4 regions of the Aeromonas sp. 25-AL00135 genome follow, and region 2 is predicted to be linked to each of the others. Evidence: riboswitches for the same ligand, from Rfam matches in the RefSeq annotation. Region 2 holds a riboswitch; each other region holds the start of a gene.

Region 1 (5,108 bases), on a different contig from region 2:
ATGGTGTTGCTCCCCTCCTTGCGCTCCTGCGGCTCATCACACTCCTGCTGAGGCGTGAGTTGATCCAGCAGCCACTGATAGCGGCGCCAGACATGGATCTCGCTGACCTGAGCGGCCGCCTGACTGCCTGCCACCGGTTGCAGACGGAAGAAAATCTGCTCCAACCGGCCATCCCGCTCGCTCGGGGTCTCTTCAAGTACCTGCAACTGCTGCCAATCCTGCGGCTGATAGTGCCACTCCGACTCTGCGCAGCGGCCTTGTGCGTTGAGTTCGCAGCGATCCAGCTCCCTTTCACTCTGACCCAGGATGATGGCTTGCGGCAGCGGCAGACGATCCTGCCGCTGGGCGGTCGGCGTGCCCGCCAGCTGCTCCCAGCGACCCTGCTTGAGGCCATAACCAAAGTCATAACTGCTGGCGGGAATGAGCTTGCCCGCCGGAATCCGATCTTCACAGCGCACGAAGCGGATCTGCCAGCCCGCATCTACCTTGAGCTGCGGCTCGCCACACTGCTGTTCGGCCAGTGCAGCGAGATCGCTGCTCTGCCAGTCGAAGCGACGGTAGACCCTGAGCTGCTGGTAAGGAGCATTGCTGCTGCGCGCCTTGAGCTCGTAGGTGATCTCGGTGATGCGCGCGGCCAGTTGCCGCCTCGATTCGCCAGTCAGCTGATACTGTCGCCAGTCATTGGGGGAGTAGTTGGCTTGCGCCGAGGATGTAGCCAAAAGCAGGGGGCCTGCCAGCAGCAGCCACCCGGTACCTGAACGGTTCATTTTTATCCCTTTGTTCTTGTTTGTGTATTGTCTTGCGAGTAATCGCAAGGCAATTTACAGGGACTCAAAGGAATATCAATGATTTTTTAAATGACATATAAATCAATGATATAGCGTTGATTTATATGCTTGCTGTTTTTGAACTCCTGCTGCCGTAGTGAGGGCTCACATGCGACTTTATTGAAGAAGTTGTTAGTTGTGTAAAGTGCGTGTCAGATCTCATTTAATCAACACGAGACATGCAGCAAATGACCAGGAAAAGCGAGATGTCCCTGTGGCTTAAGCCACATTATCTGGGCGCATGATGACTGGTGACTCAATCAGCAAAGCCAGCTATTTGTTCGTGAGGAGGCGGGATGAAAAGATATTGGCCGCCTGTATGGGTAGCACAGGCGACCTGATAAGAGTTGCTTTCAACACCACCTGCTCATCTGTTTCGCGCCAATTTCAGCGTCACTACAGATGAGTCATCAGAGATAGCTGACAGTCACGATCGCCATGTTGCTGGCATTGGTCACTTTGTAGCTGATAGTGCTGCTAATTGAGCTGATTTGACCGGCTTGCTGCAAGTGAGCCAAAGGCATGGTTTGCTTGTTCATGCCTGAATAGCAGGTCACGCTGCTGTCAGAAAAATCACATGGAGATTCATAGATAGTGCCAGTAAACGTCACTGAGCCATCAGCCGCAGAAGCTGTGGATGGCAACAAGGCGGTACCAAGCAGCAAGGAGGTGCATACAGAGAAAACTGTCTTGCGAACTAAACGGGAGGCGGTGTGTTGAGCTTTCATATCTATGTCCTTTTCGTCACAGGTGTTGTACGAAAAGGGCAACGCAATCAAAGAGTAATGCCATAAATCGGCAATAACATCACTCTTCTCAGATGGCAGCTCCGCTGTCTTAGGTATCAAAACCCTTAGACCGGTGGCTTTGCGTCCCGACCTTTCGATCGGTTTGCCCTTTACTCTATGTCTAGATGATAACACTCCACTTTGAGAAATCAATCGGCTTAAAAATCATGAGAGATGGATCACAGTTAGTCTGCATAATTAATAACGTATATTTATTTTTTATCTCAAATCATGCCTGTGAATATTGCGGACAAGCCTCTATATTAGCGCGTCATATCTATGATTAATATGTAATGTAGTAGATGTATATTTATGTGTGGGCTGCCAATAATTTGATTACCTGATTACCTGATTACCTGATTACCTGATTACCTGATTACCTGATTACCTGATTACCTGATTACCTGATTACCTGATTACCTGATTACCTCTTTAGGGGGCGGTTTATGAAGTGGTTGATAACTATTGTCAAAAATAGATAGATTATCTTTGTTGTGTTCTTGTTGAAATTTTGTGTGCGACTTTAAATTCATAGTCTGACAATATTGCAATAGATGCCCTTTATATGAACTTTATTTATTTCATGATATCGTTTTATGTTTCATTGTTGGTTTAAGTCGTTGTTTTTTAGGTGTTTATAAAAAAATTTATACAAATCAAAATGTATTTGATGTGCATCAAACGAGTCGTTAATTTGTTCGTCAAGCAAAAGCGGAATGCGGCTTTCTGCACAGACGACAAGGACGTATGTAGTTGTGCAGTTGAGGTGTAGCGGGAACTACCCCTGATGCGGTGTGCTGCTTTTGCTTATTTAAATAAACCTGAAGAGGCACAGTTTATTATTGGCATGACTTCTCATCGGCTTAATGAGAGACGAGCGCCAACAGTTGCTGTGCAGTATATCGCGGCATCACTTAATATCGTGACTCCAGCATGATTGGAGTGATGCAGTACAACACACGTTAATGTAGGTATAAACGAATGAAAGCTAATAAGATTCTGGTTGCTATGGGTGTTGGTTCCATGCTGATGTGCGGCTCCGCTTTTGCTGCTGGTGGTGCCGGTTCCGGTAAAGTCACTTTTAACGGTGAAATCATCAACGCCCCTTGCTCTGTAGCCCCTGAGTCTGTTGACCAGGTAGTTGAAATGGGCCAGATCAGCACCAAAGAGCTGGCCAACGGTGGTGAGTCCAGCTCCAAGCCGTTCAGCATCAAGCTGCTGAACTGTGAAATCTCTGACAAGGAAGATGCCGTCAAGGTGACCTTCAGTGGTGCCAAAGACCCGGTAGACCCCAGCCTGCTGGTGATCGGTGGTGGTGACGCCGCGGGTGCCGGTATCAAGATGACCGCTCCGGGCGGTGCTCCGATCGTACTGGGTACCCCGACTGCCGCCTTCGGCCTGGTCAACGGTGACAACGAGTTGCCCTTTAGCGCCGTGCTGAAAGGCTATGCAAGCCAAGACACCAACCCGCTGAAAGCCGGTGCTTTCACTGCAGTGACCAACTTTACTCTCTCCTACGAGTAATAGAGTGCCTTAACGTGTGACAAGGGTTGTGGTGGTGCGAGCCACCACAACTTCACACATTCTGTTTCCTCACATCGAACCCTAATCATGAAAACTTCAATGATGGCGGCCATGGTGCTGCAACTGGTGATGATGGCGGGATCAGTCCACGCCAACGAACTCACGGATGGACTAGCCGAATCGGGCTGTACGCTGGAGGTGCTGCGCAGTATTCCATTGCAGGCTCAGCAACTGGGCACGCTGAAAATCAGCGGTTGTCAGGTTGACGGGGCAACGGTGGCATCACTGCCTTTTATTTCCATGTCCGTGCGTGGTGCCATGAGCGATGAGCTGGGCATTCTCAATAACGGCCAATATCACAAGGTGTCCGGCGAGCGCTTTATTGTCTCGGATATCGTCAACAGTGATCTGGAATTCAATTTGGGGCTCATGAGCAGTCAGCTGTTTTTCCAAGACAGTACGACGCTGTTAGAACTCAATTATATGTAAGCAAACCAATTGCTTAGTGTAGATACCTCATTACGTGAGACCTTTATGCAATTCCTAGAGTGAAAATATGAGCGTTTCAACATCAGACTCTGTGAGAAAAAAACATTATTCAAAAATGACTTTTATGCTATGCGTGTCCGGCCTGATGGCGGTAGCAAATCACGCATGGGCAGAAACGGAGTTTAATATTGATGCGCTCGATCTGGATGATCGGACCAAGATCGACCTCTCCCAGTTTGCCGACGAAGGCTACATCCTGCCCGGCGACTACTACCTCGAGATCGAGGTCAACAAGAACAAGCTGCCTCTGCAGAAAATCCCTTTCTACGAGAACGATACTGGCAAGGGAAAGGGCGGGGTGGCCTGCCTGCCGCAAGATGTGATCCCCAAGCTGGCGCTGACCGACGAGGCCATCGCCAAGATCGGTACCTGGCACGATGGCCAGTGTGCCAACCTGCTGGCGCTGGACGGCGTAGTGATCTCGAACGATATCGGTAACGGCTTGCTGCGCATTGCCATCCCTCAGGCGTGGATGAAGTACAGCGATCCCAACTGGATTCCGCCCGAACAATGGGATGAAGGGATCCCGGGGATGATGCTTGATTACAACATTAACGCCCAAGTCAACGAAGGCGATGGTTACTCCAATCGCAACATCAGCAGCTATGGTACGCTGGGGTTCAACTACGGCGCTTGGCGTCTGCGGGGTGACTATCAGGCCAGCTCTTACTGGGGCGACAATGAGCGGACATCGACCGAGTTGAACCGTATCTATGCCTATCGTCCGCTGCCGAACATGGCCGCCAAGCTGACAGTGGGTGAGCAGCAGCTCAACTCCCAGTTAATCGATGGTTTCCGCTATACCGGCGTCAACCTGGCCAATGACGAGCGCATGCTGCCGCCTAGTCTGCAGGGTTATGCGCCGGAAGTGAGCGGTATTGCCAAGACCAACGCCAAGGTCACCATCTCCCAGTCCGGCCGGATCATCTATGAAACCAACGTGCCGGCGGGCCCGTTTCGCATCCAGGGGCTGGACAGCTCGGTGCGCGGCCGCCTTGATGTGCGGGTAGAGGAGCAAGATGGCAGTGTCAATTCGTTCCAGGTAGACACGGCAACCGTTCCCTACCTGACTCGCCCTGGCTATGTCCGATACAACCTAGCGGTTGGTGCACCTTCCGAACAGACGGATTCGGTGCACGATGTGCACGGCCCTGCCTTTGTGACCGGTGATTTCTCCTGGGGGGTGGCGAACTCCTGGTCGCTGTACGGCGGCAGCCTGATTGCGGGTGAATACAACTCCATGGGATTGGGTATCGGTCGTGATCTCTATGCCTTCGGCGCTATTTCCGCCGACCTGACCCAGTCCATCGCCAAGTTGCCGGGCCTGTCGACCAAGATTGGCCAGTCGGTACGGGTGAACTACGCCAAGCAGTTTGATGAATACAACAGCTCGATCACCTTCGCGGGTTATCGCTTCTCC
Region 2 (5,108 bases):
TCAAAGAGCTGCTGGATCTGGTGCAGCTCAGCCATGTGGCCGAGCGCTATCCGACCCAGCTCTCCGGCGGTCAGCGTCAGCGGGTCGCGCTGGCTCGCGCGCTGGCGGTGCAGCCCAAGGTACTGCTCTTGGACGAGCCCTTCGGGGCCCTCGATGCGCAGGTGCGCAAGGAGCTGCGTCGCTGGCTGCGCGAGCTGCACGACGAGCTGCACGTCACCAGTCTGTTCGTGACTCACGATCAGGAAGAGGCGCTGGAGGTAGCGGATCGGGTGGTGCTGATGAATGCCGGACGGGTCGAGCAGATCGGCACCCCGGCCGAGGTCTACGACCAGCCCGCCAGCTCCTTCGTCCACAGCTTCCTTGGCAGCGTGAACCAGTTCCGCGGTCGGGTGGCGGAGCAGGGATTCGGTGTCGGCGAGCAACTGCTCGGCGGGCCGTCGGCTTCTCATCTGGCCCACGGCAGTGCCGCTATCGCCTATGTCCGTCCCCATGAACTGGAGATCTTGCCAGCCGATGCGCCGGGCGGGATCCGCGCCACCATTACCCGCCTGCTGCCCATGGGGCCGCGCATTCGGGTGGAGCTGCGCGGTGACGGTGAGACCAAAGGAGCTCACTATGAGGCGGAGCTGACCAAGGAGGCGGCCAAGCTGTTTGCCCCGGGTCAGGGGGTGAAGCTGGTGGCCAGACAGGCGCAGTTCTATCCCGACTATCAGATTTGATGCTGTGTTGCGGGCGGTGTGGCCGCCCGGTTCAGGCGCTCTGCCGGGGCATGATCCGGCCAAATAACAAAAATGAGAGGGGCGAGCAGATTGTGTCGCCCACTCTTCGCAGGAGGCGACAAGGTGAATTTTCAGCAGTTACGCATTATCCGGGAGGCAGCGCGGCGGGATTACAACCTGACCGAGGTGGCCAACGCCCTTTTTACCTCGCAATCCGGGGTGAGTCGCCATATCCGCGAGCTGGAAGAGGAGCTCGGTATCGAACTATTTATACGCTACGGCAAGCGGCTGCTCGGTATGACCGAGCCTGGCAAGGAGCTGCTGGTGATTGCCGAGCGCATTCTCAATGACGCCAACAACATCCGCAAACTGGCCAGCACCTTCGCCAACCGCGACTCGGGACGTTTACTGGTGGCGACCACCCATACTCAGGCCCGCTATGCCCTGCCGCGGGTGGTGAAGGCGTTTCGCGAGCAGTTCCCGCTGGTACAGTTGGAGCTGCGTCAGGGCAGCCCGGAGGAGATAGTGCGGCTGGTGCAGACCGGCGAGGTGGATATCGGCATCAGCAGCGAGCAGCTCGACAAGAGCGAAGGGGTGGTGGCATTCCCCTACTACCGCTGGCACCACAACATCGTGGTGCCCGAGCAACATCCGCTGGCAGGCGAGCGGGATCTGACGCTGGCGGCGCTGGCCAACTGGCCTATCGTCACCTATCAAGCCGGGTTGACCGGGCGGGTGCGGGTGGATGAAGCCTTTGCTGCGGCTGGCATCGAGCCGCAGATCCTGCTGACGGCGCAGGACTCCGATGTCATCAAGACCTATGTCGAGCTGGAGATGGGGGTCGGCATACTGGCCGACATGGCGTTCGACACCCAGCGCGATCAGGGGCTGGTGCAGCTCGATGGCAGCCATCTGTTTGCCCCCCACACCGCCTGGATTGGCCTCAAGCAGGGGCAGTTCCAGCACAACTTTGCCTGGCAGTTTATCCAGCTCTGCAACCCCGAGCTGGCGCTGGCGGATATTCAGGCCCGCGCCATGGGCAGCGAGCCCGCCCTCGACTTCCAGATTTGAATCGGAAGAGATGACAGAAGGGGAGCCAATGGCTCCCCTTTTGCTATCCGGTGGCGAGTTACTTCACTTCATCCCACGCCATTTGCCAGTGGGAGCCGATGCCCGGCTCGAACTGGGTGGCGGTGGTGGCCCACTGCACGCAGTAGCCGCTGTAGGGGAAGGGCTTGCACTGATAGACCTTGCCATTTTTCGGCTGCTGCACCTTGGTACCGGCGGTGTAGGACTTGATGTTGTTCGGGAAGACGAAGTCATATTCGCCGCTGCTCTGCTCCTTGAACATCAGATCCATGGTCTGCTGGATGGTCTCGCCGCCCGCTTTCGGAGTGGCCTTGATCACCAGCTGGTGGTGACCTGCCTTGAGTCCTTCCAGCGCCATGGTGAAGGTGTGGCTGCTGTCTTTGATATCTGCACTGCTTTCACCCTTGGCGACGCCGCCGTGGTCATAGAGGGTGCTGGTGACGGCCAGATCGCCCTGTGCGGTGACGGTGAAATCGAGGGTTGCCTTGCCGTTGTCCAGCACATAGTCGCTGGCCAGACCGCTGACGCTGATACTGTCCACCACCGGCGGTTGCTGCTGTTGCAGGTCAATCTCGACTCGATCCAGTTTGCTGTCTCGATGCAGATAGACGGGGTTCATGCCGTAGATCGGATTGAACTGGCCATCGGCTCCTTGCTGACCGGCGCGGATCAGGCTCTGTTCGGCGTTGATCTTGCTGGCGAGGGCATGAGCCCAGCTGTTCTTCTGGCCCTGCTCGGCGGTGGTGATGGTCAGTACGGTCTGCAGATCGGGGCGCTCGCCGTTGGCATCGAATACCCGGGTCATCGCCTTGTCACCCACCGCGAGGTCGATGGAGGGGTAGATGGTGCCTGCCTGGCTCCACTCCAGCGGCGGCTGGCTACCATCTTTGAACTTGGCATCGATGATGTTGTAGAAACTGTTGCTGGTGTCGCCCACTTCCCACACGCCGAGGATCACTTGATAACCGGTGCGCTCCGGCAGGATACAGTTATGGGTCACCTGCTTGGGCGGCTGCACCATGTTGCCGTCGATGACGCAGAAGGGGGTCAGGTCGAACGAGGCGCGGGTGAGCGGCTGGTTGGGGTTCCAGTCCTGCTTGGTGAGGTAGTAGCGCCAGTTGCGGGTGACGTGGTTTGCGGTGAATGTCCAGCTGATAGCGAAGGGACCGGGCTGTACTTCACGTTTGGTCCAGCGGTCGCTGGTCTGGATGTTCAGCTCGCTCCAGCGCGGGCTGCCCGCCGAGGCGATTTGTCCATCCTGCGGGCCGGTTTGCGGGAAACCTGATGGCCCCTCCACGCTCTGGGGCTCCCACTGCACGCCGCCACACTGGCTGTTGCCACCGGTTTTGCACAGGTAGTTGCGGCTCTCGGGCTGGCTGATGTAGCCGTGGGCCAGGGCGCTGCCGCTGGCCAGCAGAGCCAGCACCGCTGCGATGTGATTGAGTTGGATTTTTGCTGCCATACATTCCTCTGTTCGACAGATGTGGGCAGTCAGTTGGCCTGGGGATTCCCCGATACACACTTGCGTGTGGCAACCCCGCTATCCTGGACAAAACGTCTGTAGACCGGAGGCTTTGCGTCCCGACCTTTCGGTCAGTTTGCCAAATGACTAGATGATTAGTGATGGGCCAAATGTTCGGCCATCACCATTGTGCACTGCATTGATTCGTTATTTGAAGTTGAATGTTTAAACGCATCATCCAATGGCGCGCAAATCATTCTAAGTGACTGTTTTTAAATTGCTCTCTTATCTGTGAATGGCACCGATTAACGTTGAATATGCCGATAAGATGCATGCTGATTGCGTGTTGTTGGCGTAATAAAACCTGCCAGCTTGGCTGGCAGGTCGGGTGACAAGGCGACAAGGATTGACGTCATCAATGACGGGCGCGCTGCTCGCCTGACGGGGGAGATATGGGAGCCATCATTGGCGCAGTGGAGGACTCCTTGCCCAGTTTGAACACCGCAAGCCGCTCATCCAGGCTGCGGGAGAGACCGGCCAGCAGCTCGCTCTCCTGCGCCAGTTGCGAGGCGGACTGGGACATCTCCAGCGCCGAGTCGTTGATGCCGCTGACGTTGCGGTTCATATCCTCGGCCACCATGCTCTGCTGCTCGGCGGCGGTGGCGATCTGGGTCGCCATGTCGCTCACATGCTGGATGTGGTTGACGATCAGGGTGAGATCCTGCCCCGCCTGCTGGGACTGGTTGACGCTGCTCTCCGCCAGTTTGCGGCTGGTGTCCATGGCATTGGCTGCGGTGACGGCCCGTTGCTGCAGCTGGGCAATGGTACTCTGGATCTCTTCGGTGGATTGGCGAGTGCGGCTGGCCAGCTGGCGCACCTCGTCGGCCACCACGGCAAAGCCGCGGCCCTGCTCACCGGCACGGGCTGCCTCGATGGCGGCGTTGAGGGCCAGCAGGTTGGTCTGCTCCGAAATGGCGCTGATGACAGCGGTCACTTCGCTGATCTGCATCACCCCCTCCTTGAGCTGGTTGACCTGCTGGGTGGCCTGCTCCACCTCGGTAGCCAGCGCCTTGATGCCGTGCACGCTGGCGTGAACGTCGCGGTTGCCGAGCCCGGCTTCTCCGGTCGCTTCCTGGGTATCCCGCGCGGTATTTTCGGCGTGTCCGGCCACATCGGAGATGGTGGCGCTCATCTCGTTCATGGCGGTAGCGAGCTGGGCCAGCTGATCCCGCTGGCTGGTCACCGCCTGATTGGTCTGCTCGGCAGAGGCGGCGATGCGCAGGGCGGCATCCGCCACGTTGCGAGCCCCCTGACTGGCTTCCAGCAGGGCGTGACGGATGGCATCGAGACTCTGGTTGGTGCAGCGGGCGACCACTCCCAGCTCATCCTTGCCCTGTACCGGGATGCTCACCACCAGATCCCCCTTGGCGACCCGTTGCATGGCGTGGTTGATCTGACTGAGGGGGGAGACGATGGAGTGGGTGATGCGCCAGCCCAGCAACCCCATCAGCAGGATCACGATGGCGGTGGCGGTCCCCATCTTCATGTACTGGGCCCAGATGGTCTGCTGAATATCCTGCAGCAGCATGCCGGAACCGAGGATCCAGCCCCAGGGCTGATAGCCGGATACCATGGAGAGCTTGTCGGCGGTTTCACCCGATGGGCCTGTCCAGATATATTGCAGGGTGCCCTGTTTGCCCCCTTTGGCGATATCCACCATCTGATACCAGAACTGCCCGGCGGTAGCGGCGCCCCCTTCACCCATCTTCTGGCCGACCAGTTCGGGACGGATAGGGTGAACCACCATGGTGCGGTTCTCGTCGATGACGAATAAATAG
Region 3 (5,108 bases), on a different contig from region 2:
TCACCATAAAAGGCCGTCGAGTTATAACCGGCGCTGGAGCGGATCCGCACCATCTTCCCCTCCAGCTCCGGGCTCACGGGCAGGTAGATATCCCGAACCCAGCGGCCGTCGGCGGTCTGGATCTCCACCAGCGCGCGACCAGTGAGCCGATCCTTGAGGAAGGCGCCGCTCTTGTCGCTCAGTTTGGCCAAATCAGCACTGCTGCTGATGACGGCAGTGGTGCCGCTCTCCGGGATGAAGCTCACTCCCCCTTCGGGAACCCCCGCGAGGTGGTAGACAGTCTCGGGCAGCGCCGATGGCGGTGACAAGGTCAGGGTGCCAAGCAGCGTGCCACTGCCGTCACGGGCCTCCACCGTCATCGGGGTCACCCCGTCGGCCTGGAGCGGTTTCACCAGCAGCAGGCTCTTGCGCAGGCTGGTCAGGATGGGTTGGCGATCCCCCTCCTTGGGATGAGACGGCAGGATCTGGCTCTGGGCAAACTGCACGCTGGCAGCCAGGCTGCCGGTCAGATCGCTTTGCGGTGTCGTGTCATTGAATATCAGGGGCGAGGTGGTGGCAGACAAGGGGCCAGCCGCCAGGGTTGCCATGATGAGGGCTGCGATTCGGGTCACATTTGTGGTCATTGTCGGGTTCTCGTTCATATTGCTACCGGGAATGAGGGGGCATGTCGCCATGCCCCCTCATTGGTGAGGAGGCCTCAGTTACAGCTTGCTGCCCCGATATCCAGCCAGACATCGTGCTTGCCCGGCTCATTGCCTTGAGTCCACCACTTAGCCTTCCACTGACGGCCGTTGTGGTTGGTGAGATCCCCGCCGTTGTAGGCAACGGCTGCGTTCCAACCCAGATCAACCTGACTCACCAGCGCCCACTGATCGGCGGCGCGGCTCGGCTCATTACCCTGAGTCCAGTACTTGGCACGCCATACCAGCTGGTTATGGCTCACCTTGTCACCGCCGTTGTAGACCTTGCTGGCCTGCCATGCGGGAACGTTGGCTGCTTCCGGATCTGTGGTGTTACAAGAGCCACCCTCACCGCCTTCGTTGATTGGTGTGACGGTGAGACGGGTGGCCGCGTTGGTGTCGAGTGCGCCATCGGAGACGGTCACTGAAAGGTCATAACCGGTTTCGGTATCCACCGCCGGGGCGGTGACCACCAGGGTGGCACTGTTCTGGCCGGTCGCCGTGATACCGGCAGGCACTTGCCATTGATAGATCAGCTCGTCGCCATTGGGGTCGGATGCCTTGGCAGTGATGCTCACCTGTTTGCCCGCTTCCACCTTGACGCTGGCAGGCAATGTGACCACCGGTGGCAGGTTGGGTTGCGGCGCCTTGTTGGTCACCACCACCTGATCCCTGGCGGTCAGTTGATGGTCATCGGTCACCGTCAGCTCGAATACCAGATTGATGTCGGCGGACACCGCATCGAGTACAACCCGGGCCTTGGCCTGAGTGGCATCTAGCAGGGCAGCCTGCGGGCCGGAGATCTGCTTCCAGCTATAGGTGAGGGCGCCATTTTCCGGGTCGTGGGACGCGGAGCCGTTCAGCGTCACCTCGGTCGGGCCGGTGACACTCAGATCGCTGCCCGCGTTGGCTACTGGCGGCTTGTTGGCTGGCGGAGTGACCCCTTCACCGTGCCCCAGGCCTTCATGCATGGCGTTGAGGATGTCACCGTTGTCGGCATCGATCTCCCAGGAGAAGAGCCCGCCCAGCTTGTTGGCCAGCACGTATTGGCCTTTCGCCTTGACCGAGCGCTCGTCGTCATAGGTGATCAGCTCGCCGGTGGAGGGCTTGAACAGGGTGGCCGCTTCGGCAGTCTCGTCGTAGTTGTACTCCCAGCCTGCGCCCATATGGCTGTTGACGATGTGGCGATAATCCAGCACGCCATCTTCCCAGGTGCCCTTGATCTTGCCGGTGGCGGTGCCGGTGAAGGGATCGTTGCCCTGATATCCGCTCACCCCTTTCCAGCCGCGACCGTAGGCGGCGGCACCGATCACCAGCTTCCCGGAGTCGACCCCTTGCGCCAGCAGCTGCTGCACCGCTGCCTCAGTGTTGTAGCGCTTGTTGGCCGAGCCGTTGGTGGCCTGATAGAGGTTGGCCTGATGACCCAGGGAGGTATTGCTCCAGGCGCCGTTGTAGTCGTAACTCATCACGAAGAGGTGGTCCATGTACTGCTGGGCAGCCTTGTAATCCACATCCTCAATCTTGTCGTAACCGGCACCGATGGCGGAGGTGAGCTGATAGGTGCGACCGGTCTCGGCCTCCAGCTCGTCGAGCATGGCGCGCAGATCCTTCATGATCAGCACATAGGTTTCCCCATCTTTGGTCTTGTCCCCCAGATTGGGGTTGGCGCCATCGCCACCCGGGAACTCATAGTCGATATCGACACCGTCGAAGAACTTCCAGGTCTGCAGGAACTCTTTGACCGAGGCGACGAACACGTCACGCTTGGCTTTGTCATGCATGAAGAAGAAGGGATCGGAGAGAGTCCAGCCACCGACGGAGGGGAGGATCTTCAGGTCCGGATAGGCCTGCTTGAGGGCCATCAGGTTGCCGAAGTTGCCCTTGTAGGGCTCATCCCAGGCGACCAGTGACCCCTGCCCTTTTTGCAGCGCGGCCCAGGGATCGTGAATGGCGACCTGGAAATCCTTGCGCCCGGCACAGGCACGTTGCAGCGCCTGGAAGCTGCCGGAAATCTCCTTGAGGCTGTCGTTGAGGCCATCACCGCCACAGATCGGGGTGAAGCCATAGAGGATATGGGTCAGGTTCTGGGCTGGCAGCTTGTCCACGGTGAAGTTGCGATCATAGACCCCCCACTCCACATAGTAGGTGCCGACCACCTTGCCGGACTTGTTGACATAGGGTTTGTTATTCTCCTGCAGAGCAGGCTTGAGCGGTACGAGGTGGCTGCCATCAGTATCGGCGACCACGATCTCCTTGGCATCAGACAGGGTGCAGCCATCGCCGTTGCACAGCGCGACCTGCATCTGATAGCGGCCCCCCTTGTGCACCTTGAAGGTGGCGGTACCCGCGGCGGAAGAGGGACCGGACCAGACTTCCTTGCCATCCAGCAGCACCTTGGCACTCTGGCCGATATCGCCGTTCCAGATATTCCAGGTGACGGTCACATCGGCGCCATCCTTCACCTTGACCAGCTCGTTATAAGCGGTCGCGGACTGGTTGACTTCGACGATGGCAAACTTGGTGGGGCCCCAACCGATGGCGGGTTTGCCGGGAGCTGCCGCATAAGCGGCGGCGGAGGCGAGCAGGGTGCCGACCATCATGGCCAGCAGTGCAGGTTTTGGACTTAGCATATTGCTTTCCTTTTCGTTTCGTTATGGGAAAAACGAAAGGGCAACGCAACACGACAGGTGACACAAAAACGGCCGCCCCTTGGCAAAGGCAGCCTGCATTCTACTGTGGTGGCCCCGCTATCCTAGGTCGTCTTGACCCTTAGACCGGAAGCTTTGCGTCCCGACTTTTCAATCGGTTTGCCCTTGTCACAACGTTATTTCTGGCGATAAATAATCGCCGATTGACTGTAGGGTAATTCTGATAAGTAAGCAAATCGGACCATTGCCAGCCCACCAGTTACCAACCCCGACAATTACCCACTTTCAAGAAATTAATGTTTAAAAAACAGCCGGATATGTAGACCTAATCTCATCACCTCCAACCAGATACCTCACATCATTTTTTTGATCTGCATCACACCAAATTGAGAAAAATCAATGAGTAAGAACAATATGCGACAAAAGACCCATCTGTATCGCAACTAATGAATTTATAATCGCCGCTTTGCATGGCCAGCAGGTGTCTTCATGCCCAGCGAATTGCCCTCACGCACCCGGTTATCCAGATACGACAAATTTGTTCGTTTGACGATTTATGCCTTGCCACTGGCCGGGATGATCTGGCTTATCAACAGCCTCAATGGCTGGCAAAGAGCAGCGTGTGGCACAGATGCCAGCTATCGGGGAGAGCATTAATCACTAGCCCGGAAGGGCCGCTTTGCAGGCACAAAAGAGAAGCTGGGTGGGGAAACCGATTGGCAGACCCGCCAGAATGTGGCGAAGCGGGGAGAAAAAACGGGGCATGACTGGCATGCCCCGCCACCATTCAATGCTTATTTACAACTGGCGGCTCCCATATCCTGCCAGACGTCGTGTTTGCCGGGCTCATTGCCCTTGGTCCAGTACTGCGCCTTCCACTGACGGCCGTTATGGGTGGTGAGCTCGCCACCGTTGTAGGCCACATTGGCATCCCAACCCAGTTGCACCTTGCTCACCAGCAGCCACTGATCCGCGGTGCGGCTAGGCTCGTTGCCCTGGGTCCAGTACTTGGCCTGCCACACCAGCTGGTTGTGACTCACCTTGTCGCCGCTGTTATAGGTGCTGGCTGCTTTCCAGACTGGCCAGTTGGCCGCATCCGGATCGGTTGCCGTGCAACCACCGCCGCTGCTGGCCGGTTTGACCGTCAGACGAGTTGCCGCGCTGGCATCCAGCCCGCCGTCGGAGACGGTGACGCCCAAGTCATAGCCGATGTCGCTGGTGACGCTCGGGCCGGTGACCACCAGAGTGGCGCTGTTCTGACCCGTTGCGGTGATGCCTGCCGGCACACTCCACTGATAAGTCAACGGATCACCGTTCGGATCAGAGGCGGTCGCCTTGATGGTCACCTGCTTGCCCGCCTCCACAGAGGCCGTAGCAGGTACACTCACCACCGGCGCCAGATTGGCCTGCGGCGCCTTGTTGGTGACAACAACCTGATCCTTGGCACTCAACTGCTGGTCATCGGTCACTGTCAGCTCGAACACCAGATTGATGTCGGCAGTCACCGCATCGAGTACAACGCGGGCCTTGGCCTGAGTGGCATCAAGCAAGCCAGCCTGCGGCCCGGAGATCTGCTTCCAGCTGTAGCTGAGCGCGCTGTTTTCCGGATCGTGGGAGGCCGACCCATCCAGCGTCACCTCGGTCGGGCCGGTCACCTTGAGGTCACTGCCTGCATTGGCCAGCGGCGGCTTGTTGGCTGGTGGAGTCGTCCCCTCGCCGTGGCCCAGCCCCTCGTGCATGGCGTTGAGGATGTCACCGTTGTCGGCATCGATCTCCCAGG
Region 4 (5,108 bases), on a different contig from region 2:
CGGCACCGTGGGGCAGGCGAGTGAATCCCCCTGGTCGCCGGTGCCCATCTATCTTGGCCCCATGCTGGTCTTTCTGTTTGGCTGGCGGCTGCTGGCCCGCCTCATTCTGGTGGCCAAACGCGAGCACATCACCTCCATCGCCGACTTTATCGCCGCCCGTTACGGCAAATCCCAGCGGCTCGCCATGGTGATCGCCCTCATCGCCATCATGGGGATCCTCCCTTATCTGGTGTTGCAGCTTAAAGCCATCGTCACCGGGCTGGATCTGCTGATGGTCAACAGCGGCGGCATCAGCCCGACCAGCAATACCAGCGAGCTGGCGCTCGGGGTCACTCTGCTGTTGGCGCTGTTCAGCATCCTGTTCGGCACCCGCCATCTCGATGCCACCGAGCACCACAAGGGGATGGTGGTGGCCATTGCTTTCGAGTCGGTGGTCAAATTGCTGGCCTTTATCGCGGTGGGGGGCTTCGCCCTCTGGCTGATCCTGAGCAAACCGGGCGAAGCTCACGAACAGGTGACCCGCGACTTCTTTGCGCAGGTGGTGGCGGTGAGCCCCGGTAACCTGCTGGAGCTTGCCATCTATACGGTGTTGGCGATGTGCGCCGTCATCTGCCTGCCGCGCCAGTTTCATGTGACTGTGGTGGAGAACAATCAGGGGCAGGATCTGCACTGGGCGCGCTGGATCTTCCCGCTATACCTGTTCGTGATGGGGCTCTTTATCTGGCCGCTGGCGCTGGCGGGCAAGCAGTGGGTGGGTGCCGATATGGCCTCCGACACCTATGTGATCAGTCTGCCGATGGCTCTCGGTTTCGATGGCATGGCGATGCTGGCGTTTCTCGGTGGCACCTCGGCGGCTACCGGTATGGTGATCGTCTGCACCATCGCACTGGCGATCATGGTGAGCAATGATCTGGTGCTGCCGGTGCTGCTGCGCCGCTTCTGGCGGCAGGGCCGTGACGAGCGGCTGGTACGGCTGCTGTTGCAGGTGCGCCGTGGCGCCATCCTGCTGATCTTGCTGGCGGCCTGGGGGCTCTACCTCTGGCTCGGCGATCTCACCAGCTTGTCGCGCATCGGTTACCTCTCCTTTGGCGCGGTGGCCCAGTTTGCGCCGGCCCTGCTGCTCGGTCTCTACTGGCGTCACGGCAATCGCAAGGGGGTCTATCTTGGGTTGAGCCTCGGGGTGAGCCTCTGGTTCGTCACCCTGCTGGTGGAGAGCGGGCTGTTGGCCGGTTCTCCGCTGGCCGAACTGCTGGCGCCGCCGGACTGGCCCGCATTTCGCGAGCTGAGTCTCGGAGCCTGGTGTATCTTCCTGAGCCTGCTATTCAACCTGCTCGGTTATGTGGCGGGCTCGCTGCTGTCGCGCCCTGCGGTGAGCGAGCGGCTGCAGGCGGCCAACTTTGTCGGCAAGCCGAGTCGCGATACCGCTGCCCTCTATCAGGCGCGGGTCTCGGTCAAGGAGCTGGAGATGCTGGCGGCCCGCTTTGTCGGTTCAAGCCGGGTCAAACGCGCCTTTGGTCGTTTCGCCGGTGAGCGGGGCGGCACCCTGGCGCCACAGATGCAGGCCTCGGCCGAGCTGATTGCCCACACTGAGCGGCTGCTGGCGGGGGTGTTTGGCACTTCGTCGGCGCGGCTGGTGCTCGCCTCTGCCCTGCAGGGGCGCAACATGCAGCTCGAGGAGATCGCCACCATAGTCGATGAGGCCTCCGACGTGTTTCGCTTCAACCGCGGCCTGCTGCAGGGGGCGATCGAGCATATCGGGCAGGGGATCTCGGTGGTGGACAGGGAGCTTCGGCTGGTGGCCTGGAACCGCCGCTACATCGAGCTGTTCCACTATCCGCCGGGGCTTATTCAGGCAGGGCGCCCCATCGAGGAGATCATTCGCTACAACGCCCAGCAGGGGCTCTGTGGTCCCGGTGATATCGAGGATCATGTGGCGCGGCGGGTCGCCTTTATGAAGCGCGGCATTGCCCATATCTCGGCGCGGGAGCGTCCGGACGGGCGGGTGATCGAGATGCAGGGCAATCCCATGCCGGCCGGTGGTTTCGTCATGACCTTTACCGACATCACGCCGTTTCGTGATGCCGAACGGGTGCTGCGTGAAGCCAACGAGCATCTGGAGGCGCGGGTCGCCGAGCGTACCCGCGAGCTCTCCGAACTCAACCGCCAGCTGCTGCTGGTCAACCAGCAGGTGGAGCGGGCCAATCAATCCAAGAGCCGTTTTCTGGCGGCGGTCAGCCACGATCTGACCCAGCCCCTCAACGCGGCCAAGCTGTTTACCTCCTCCCTGCTGGAGATGCTGCCGGCAGAAGAGGAGCCTGCCCGCATCGCCCGTCATATCGACGATGCGCTGGGGGCGACCGAGGATCTCATCAGCGATCTGCTCGATATCTCGCGCCTTGAGGCGGGCAAGTTCAAAGCCAAGAAACTCGACTTCGCCCTGCACGAGCTGTTCGACAACCTGAAGGCGGAGTTCGGGGTGCTGGCGCAGGCGGGGGGGATCCACTTCTCGGTGGTGGAGAGCAAGCTGGCGGTGCACAGCGATGTGCGCCTGCTGCGCCGGGTGCTGCAGAACTTCCTGACCAATGCGTTTCGCTACAACCCGGGCGGCCGGGTGCTACTTGGTTGCCGCCGGATGGGGGACAAGATCCGCATCGAGGTATGGGACAACGGCCCCGGCATCCCGCAGGACAAGCAGGAGGCTATTTTTGACGAGTTCTCCCGCCTCGATCACTCCCGCACCGCCAAGGAGCAGGGGCTGGGTCTGGGGCTCGCCATCGCCCGTGGCATCTCGCTGGTGCTCGGTCATCAGCTCACTTTGCAGAGTTGGCCGGGCAAGGGATCGGTCTTTGCGGTGACCCTCAATCTGGCGACCCGGCCGGTCACGGCCCATCAGCTGGCGGCGCCGGTGGTGCGTGACAGCCAGCTGGAAGGTGTAGCCGTGCTCTGTATCGACAACGAGCGGGACATTCTGACCGCCATGAGCACCCTGCTTGGCCGTTGGGGCTGCGAGGTGCGCTGTGCCGTCGATCTGGCCGAAGCCGAGGAGCTGGTGGCACAAGGGTTTGTGCCGAGACTGGTGCTCTCTGACTACCACCTCGACGACGGCAAGACCGGGTTGGAGGCGCTCGCTGCCCTGCAGCGGGTGTGTGGCGACGAGCTGGGAGGCATCATCATCAGTGCCGATCGCAAGAGCGAGTTGCAGGCGCAGATCCGCGAGCGGGGGTATGGCTACATCAGCAAGCCGGTCAAACCACTCAAACTGCGGGCCCTGATGAACAGCCTGCTGATGCGCTAGCCGCAGCCGGGGCGGCTAGCCGTGAACCGGCTCACAAAACCGCGCAATGATCCTGTGACCCGTGGTCATGGATGAATGCCGAAAACAGAGGTTTATTGGCGAAGATCTCTTCATCTTCCTGCGTAATGGCTGCCAGTTACTCTTTTGGCTTGCCACTGTCGGTGAACGCCGACAGTGGCAGACCGGATTGGCTCACTCTATAGTCGGGATGCGATTTTTTGCATCGCAAATGAAGTAACCGAAGGGCAAACCGATCGCAAGATCGGGACGCAAAGCTTCCGGTCCAGGGATGAGCCGTACTTGAGATAGCGGGGCCACCACAGGTTGTTGTGCACCTTTGCCAAGAGGCCGCACTGCCGTCTGCGTTACCTGTCAGGGCGTAGCCCTTTTCGTTGCCAACATAACGAAATAGGGAAATATAAAAATGCTAAGTCCAAAGCCTACCATGCTGGCCCTTGCGGTCGGTCTGTGCTGCGCCTCGTCCGCTTATGCTGCGGCGCCCGGCAAGCCCACCATCGGATGGGGTCCCACCAAGTTTTCCATCGTTGAAGTCGATCAGGCGGCCACTGCCTACAACAATCTGGTCAGGGTAAAGGATGCCGCCGATGTGGAGGTGAACTGGAACCTCTGGAGCGGCGATCTGGGCCAGAGTGCCAAGGTACTGCTAAATGGTCAGGAGGTGTGGTCCGGCCCCTCGGCCGCAGCGGGCAGCGCCAAATTCAAGGTGAAGAAAGGGGGGCGCTACCAGATGCAGGTGGCGCTGTGCAACGCCGATGGCTGTACCCTCTCTGATGCCAAGGAGATCGTGGTTGCCGATACCGACGGCAGCCATCTGGCGCCACTCAAGGCGCCGCTGCAGGAGAACAACAAGCCCTACGCCAACAAGTCCGGCAAGGTGGTGGGGACTTACTATGTGGAGTGGGGAGTCTATGGCCGCAAGTTTACGGTGGACAAGATCCCGGCCCAGAACCTGACCCATATCCTCTATGGTTTCACCCCCATCTGCGGCGGGGATGGCCTCAACGACAGCCTCAAGGAGATCGAAGGGAGCTTCCAGGCGCTGCAGCGGGCGTGTGCCGGTCGCGCCGACTTCAAGGTGGCGATGCACGATCCATGGGCCGCCATCCAGATGCCGCAAGGCAACCTCACTGCTCATGACGAGCCCTACAAGGGCAACTTTGGCGCCCTGATGGCGCTCAAGCAGGCCTATCCGAATCTCAAGATCCTCCCCTCGGTCGGCGGCTGGACCCTCTCCGACCCCTTCTACTTCCTCGGTGATAAAACCAAGCGCGATGTGTTTGTCGGCTCGGTGAAAGAGTTCCTGCAGACCTGGAAGTTCTTCGACGGTGTGGATATCGACTGGGAGTACCCGGGCGGACAGGGCGCCAACCCGAAACTGGGCAGCCCGAGTGATGGTGCCACCTATGTGGCCCTGATGAAGGAGCTGCGGGCCATGCTCGACGAGCTGGAGGCCGAGACCGGTCGCCAGTATGAGCTCACCTCGGCCATCGGGGCGGGGGGCGACAAGATCCAGGATGTGGACTACAAGGCGGCCCAGCCCTACATGGACCACATCTTCATGATGACCTACGACTACAACGGTGCCTGGAGCAACACCGAGCTGGGCCACCAGACCAACCTTTATGCGGCGAGCTGGGATCCCGATACCAAGTACACCACCGACAAGGCGGTCAATCAGCTGCTGGCGCAGGGGGTTGAGCCGGGCAAGCTGGTGGTTGGTGCCGCCATGTATGGCCGTGGCTGGACTGGCGTGAGCGGTTATCAGGGCAACAACCCCTTCACCGGCAAGGCG

The links. A riboswitch is a leader RNA that binds a small molecule or an ion and turns the genes downstream of it on or off. The one in region 2 is predicted to bind cyclic di-GMP.
Region 1: linked by a shared signal. The riboswitch ahead of ACW5XC_RS10120 (hypothetical protein) and the one ahead of gbpA (N-acetylglucosamine-binding protein GbpA) in region 2 are both predicted to bind cyclic di-GMP.
Region 3: linked by a shared signal. The riboswitch ahead of ACW5XC_RS19665 (glycosyl hydrolase family 18 protein) and the one ahead of gbpA (N-acetylglucosamine-binding protein GbpA) in region 2 are both predicted to bind cyclic di-GMP.
Region 4: linked by a shared signal. The riboswitch ahead of ACW5XC_RS19660 (glycosyl hydrolase family 18 protein) and the one ahead of gbpA (N-acetylglucosamine-binding protein GbpA) in region 2 are both predicted to bind cyclic di-GMP.

The regions. Positions count from the first base shown of each region.
Region 1 is NZ_JBSTYQ010000009.1:37,973-43,080, forward strand. It holds gene ACW5XC_RS10115 (collagenase) at 1-767, opposite strand, end outside; gene ACW5XC_RS10120 (hypothetical protein) at 1,238-1,555, opposite strand; cyclic di-GMP riboswitch class I at 1,647-1,733, opposite strand; gene ACW5XC_RS10125 (fimbrial protein) at 2,597-3,139, shown strand; gene ACW5XC_RS10130 (hypothetical protein) at 3,239-3,628, shown strand; gene ACW5XC_RS10135 (fimbria/pilus outer membrane usher protein) at 3,696-5,108, shown strand, end outside.
Region 2 is NZ_JBSTYQ010000010.1:11,004-16,111, forward strand. It holds gene ACW5XC_RS10865 (sulfate/molybdate ABC transporter ATP-binding protein) at 1-719, shown strand, start outside; gene cbl (HTH-type transcriptional regulator Cbl) at 843-1,790, shown strand; gene gbpA (N-acetylglucosamine-binding protein GbpA) at 1,849-3,270, opposite strand; cyclic di-GMP riboswitch class I at 3,336-3,421, opposite strand; gene ACW5XC_RS10880 (methyl-accepting chemotaxis protein) at 3,686-5,108, opposite strand, start outside.
Region 3 is NZ_JBSTYQ010000029.1:15,269-20,376, reverse strand. It holds gene ACW5XC_RS19670 (M66 family metalloprotease) at 1-623, opposite strand, end outside; gene ACW5XC_RS19665 (glycosyl hydrolase family 18 protein) at 698-3,310, opposite strand; cyclic di-GMP riboswitch class I at 3,415-3,502, opposite strand; gene ACW5XC_RS19660 (glycosyl hydrolase family 18 protein) at 4,123-5,108, opposite strand, start outside.
Region 4 is NZ_JBSTYQ010000029.1:9,941-15,048, forward strand. It holds gene ACW5XC_RS19655 (hybrid sensor histidine kinase/response regulator) at 1-3,295, shown strand, start outside; cyclic di-GMP riboswitch class I at 3,530-3,617, shown strand; gene ACW5XC_RS19660 (glycosyl hydrolase family 18 protein) at 3,720-5,108, shown strand, end outside.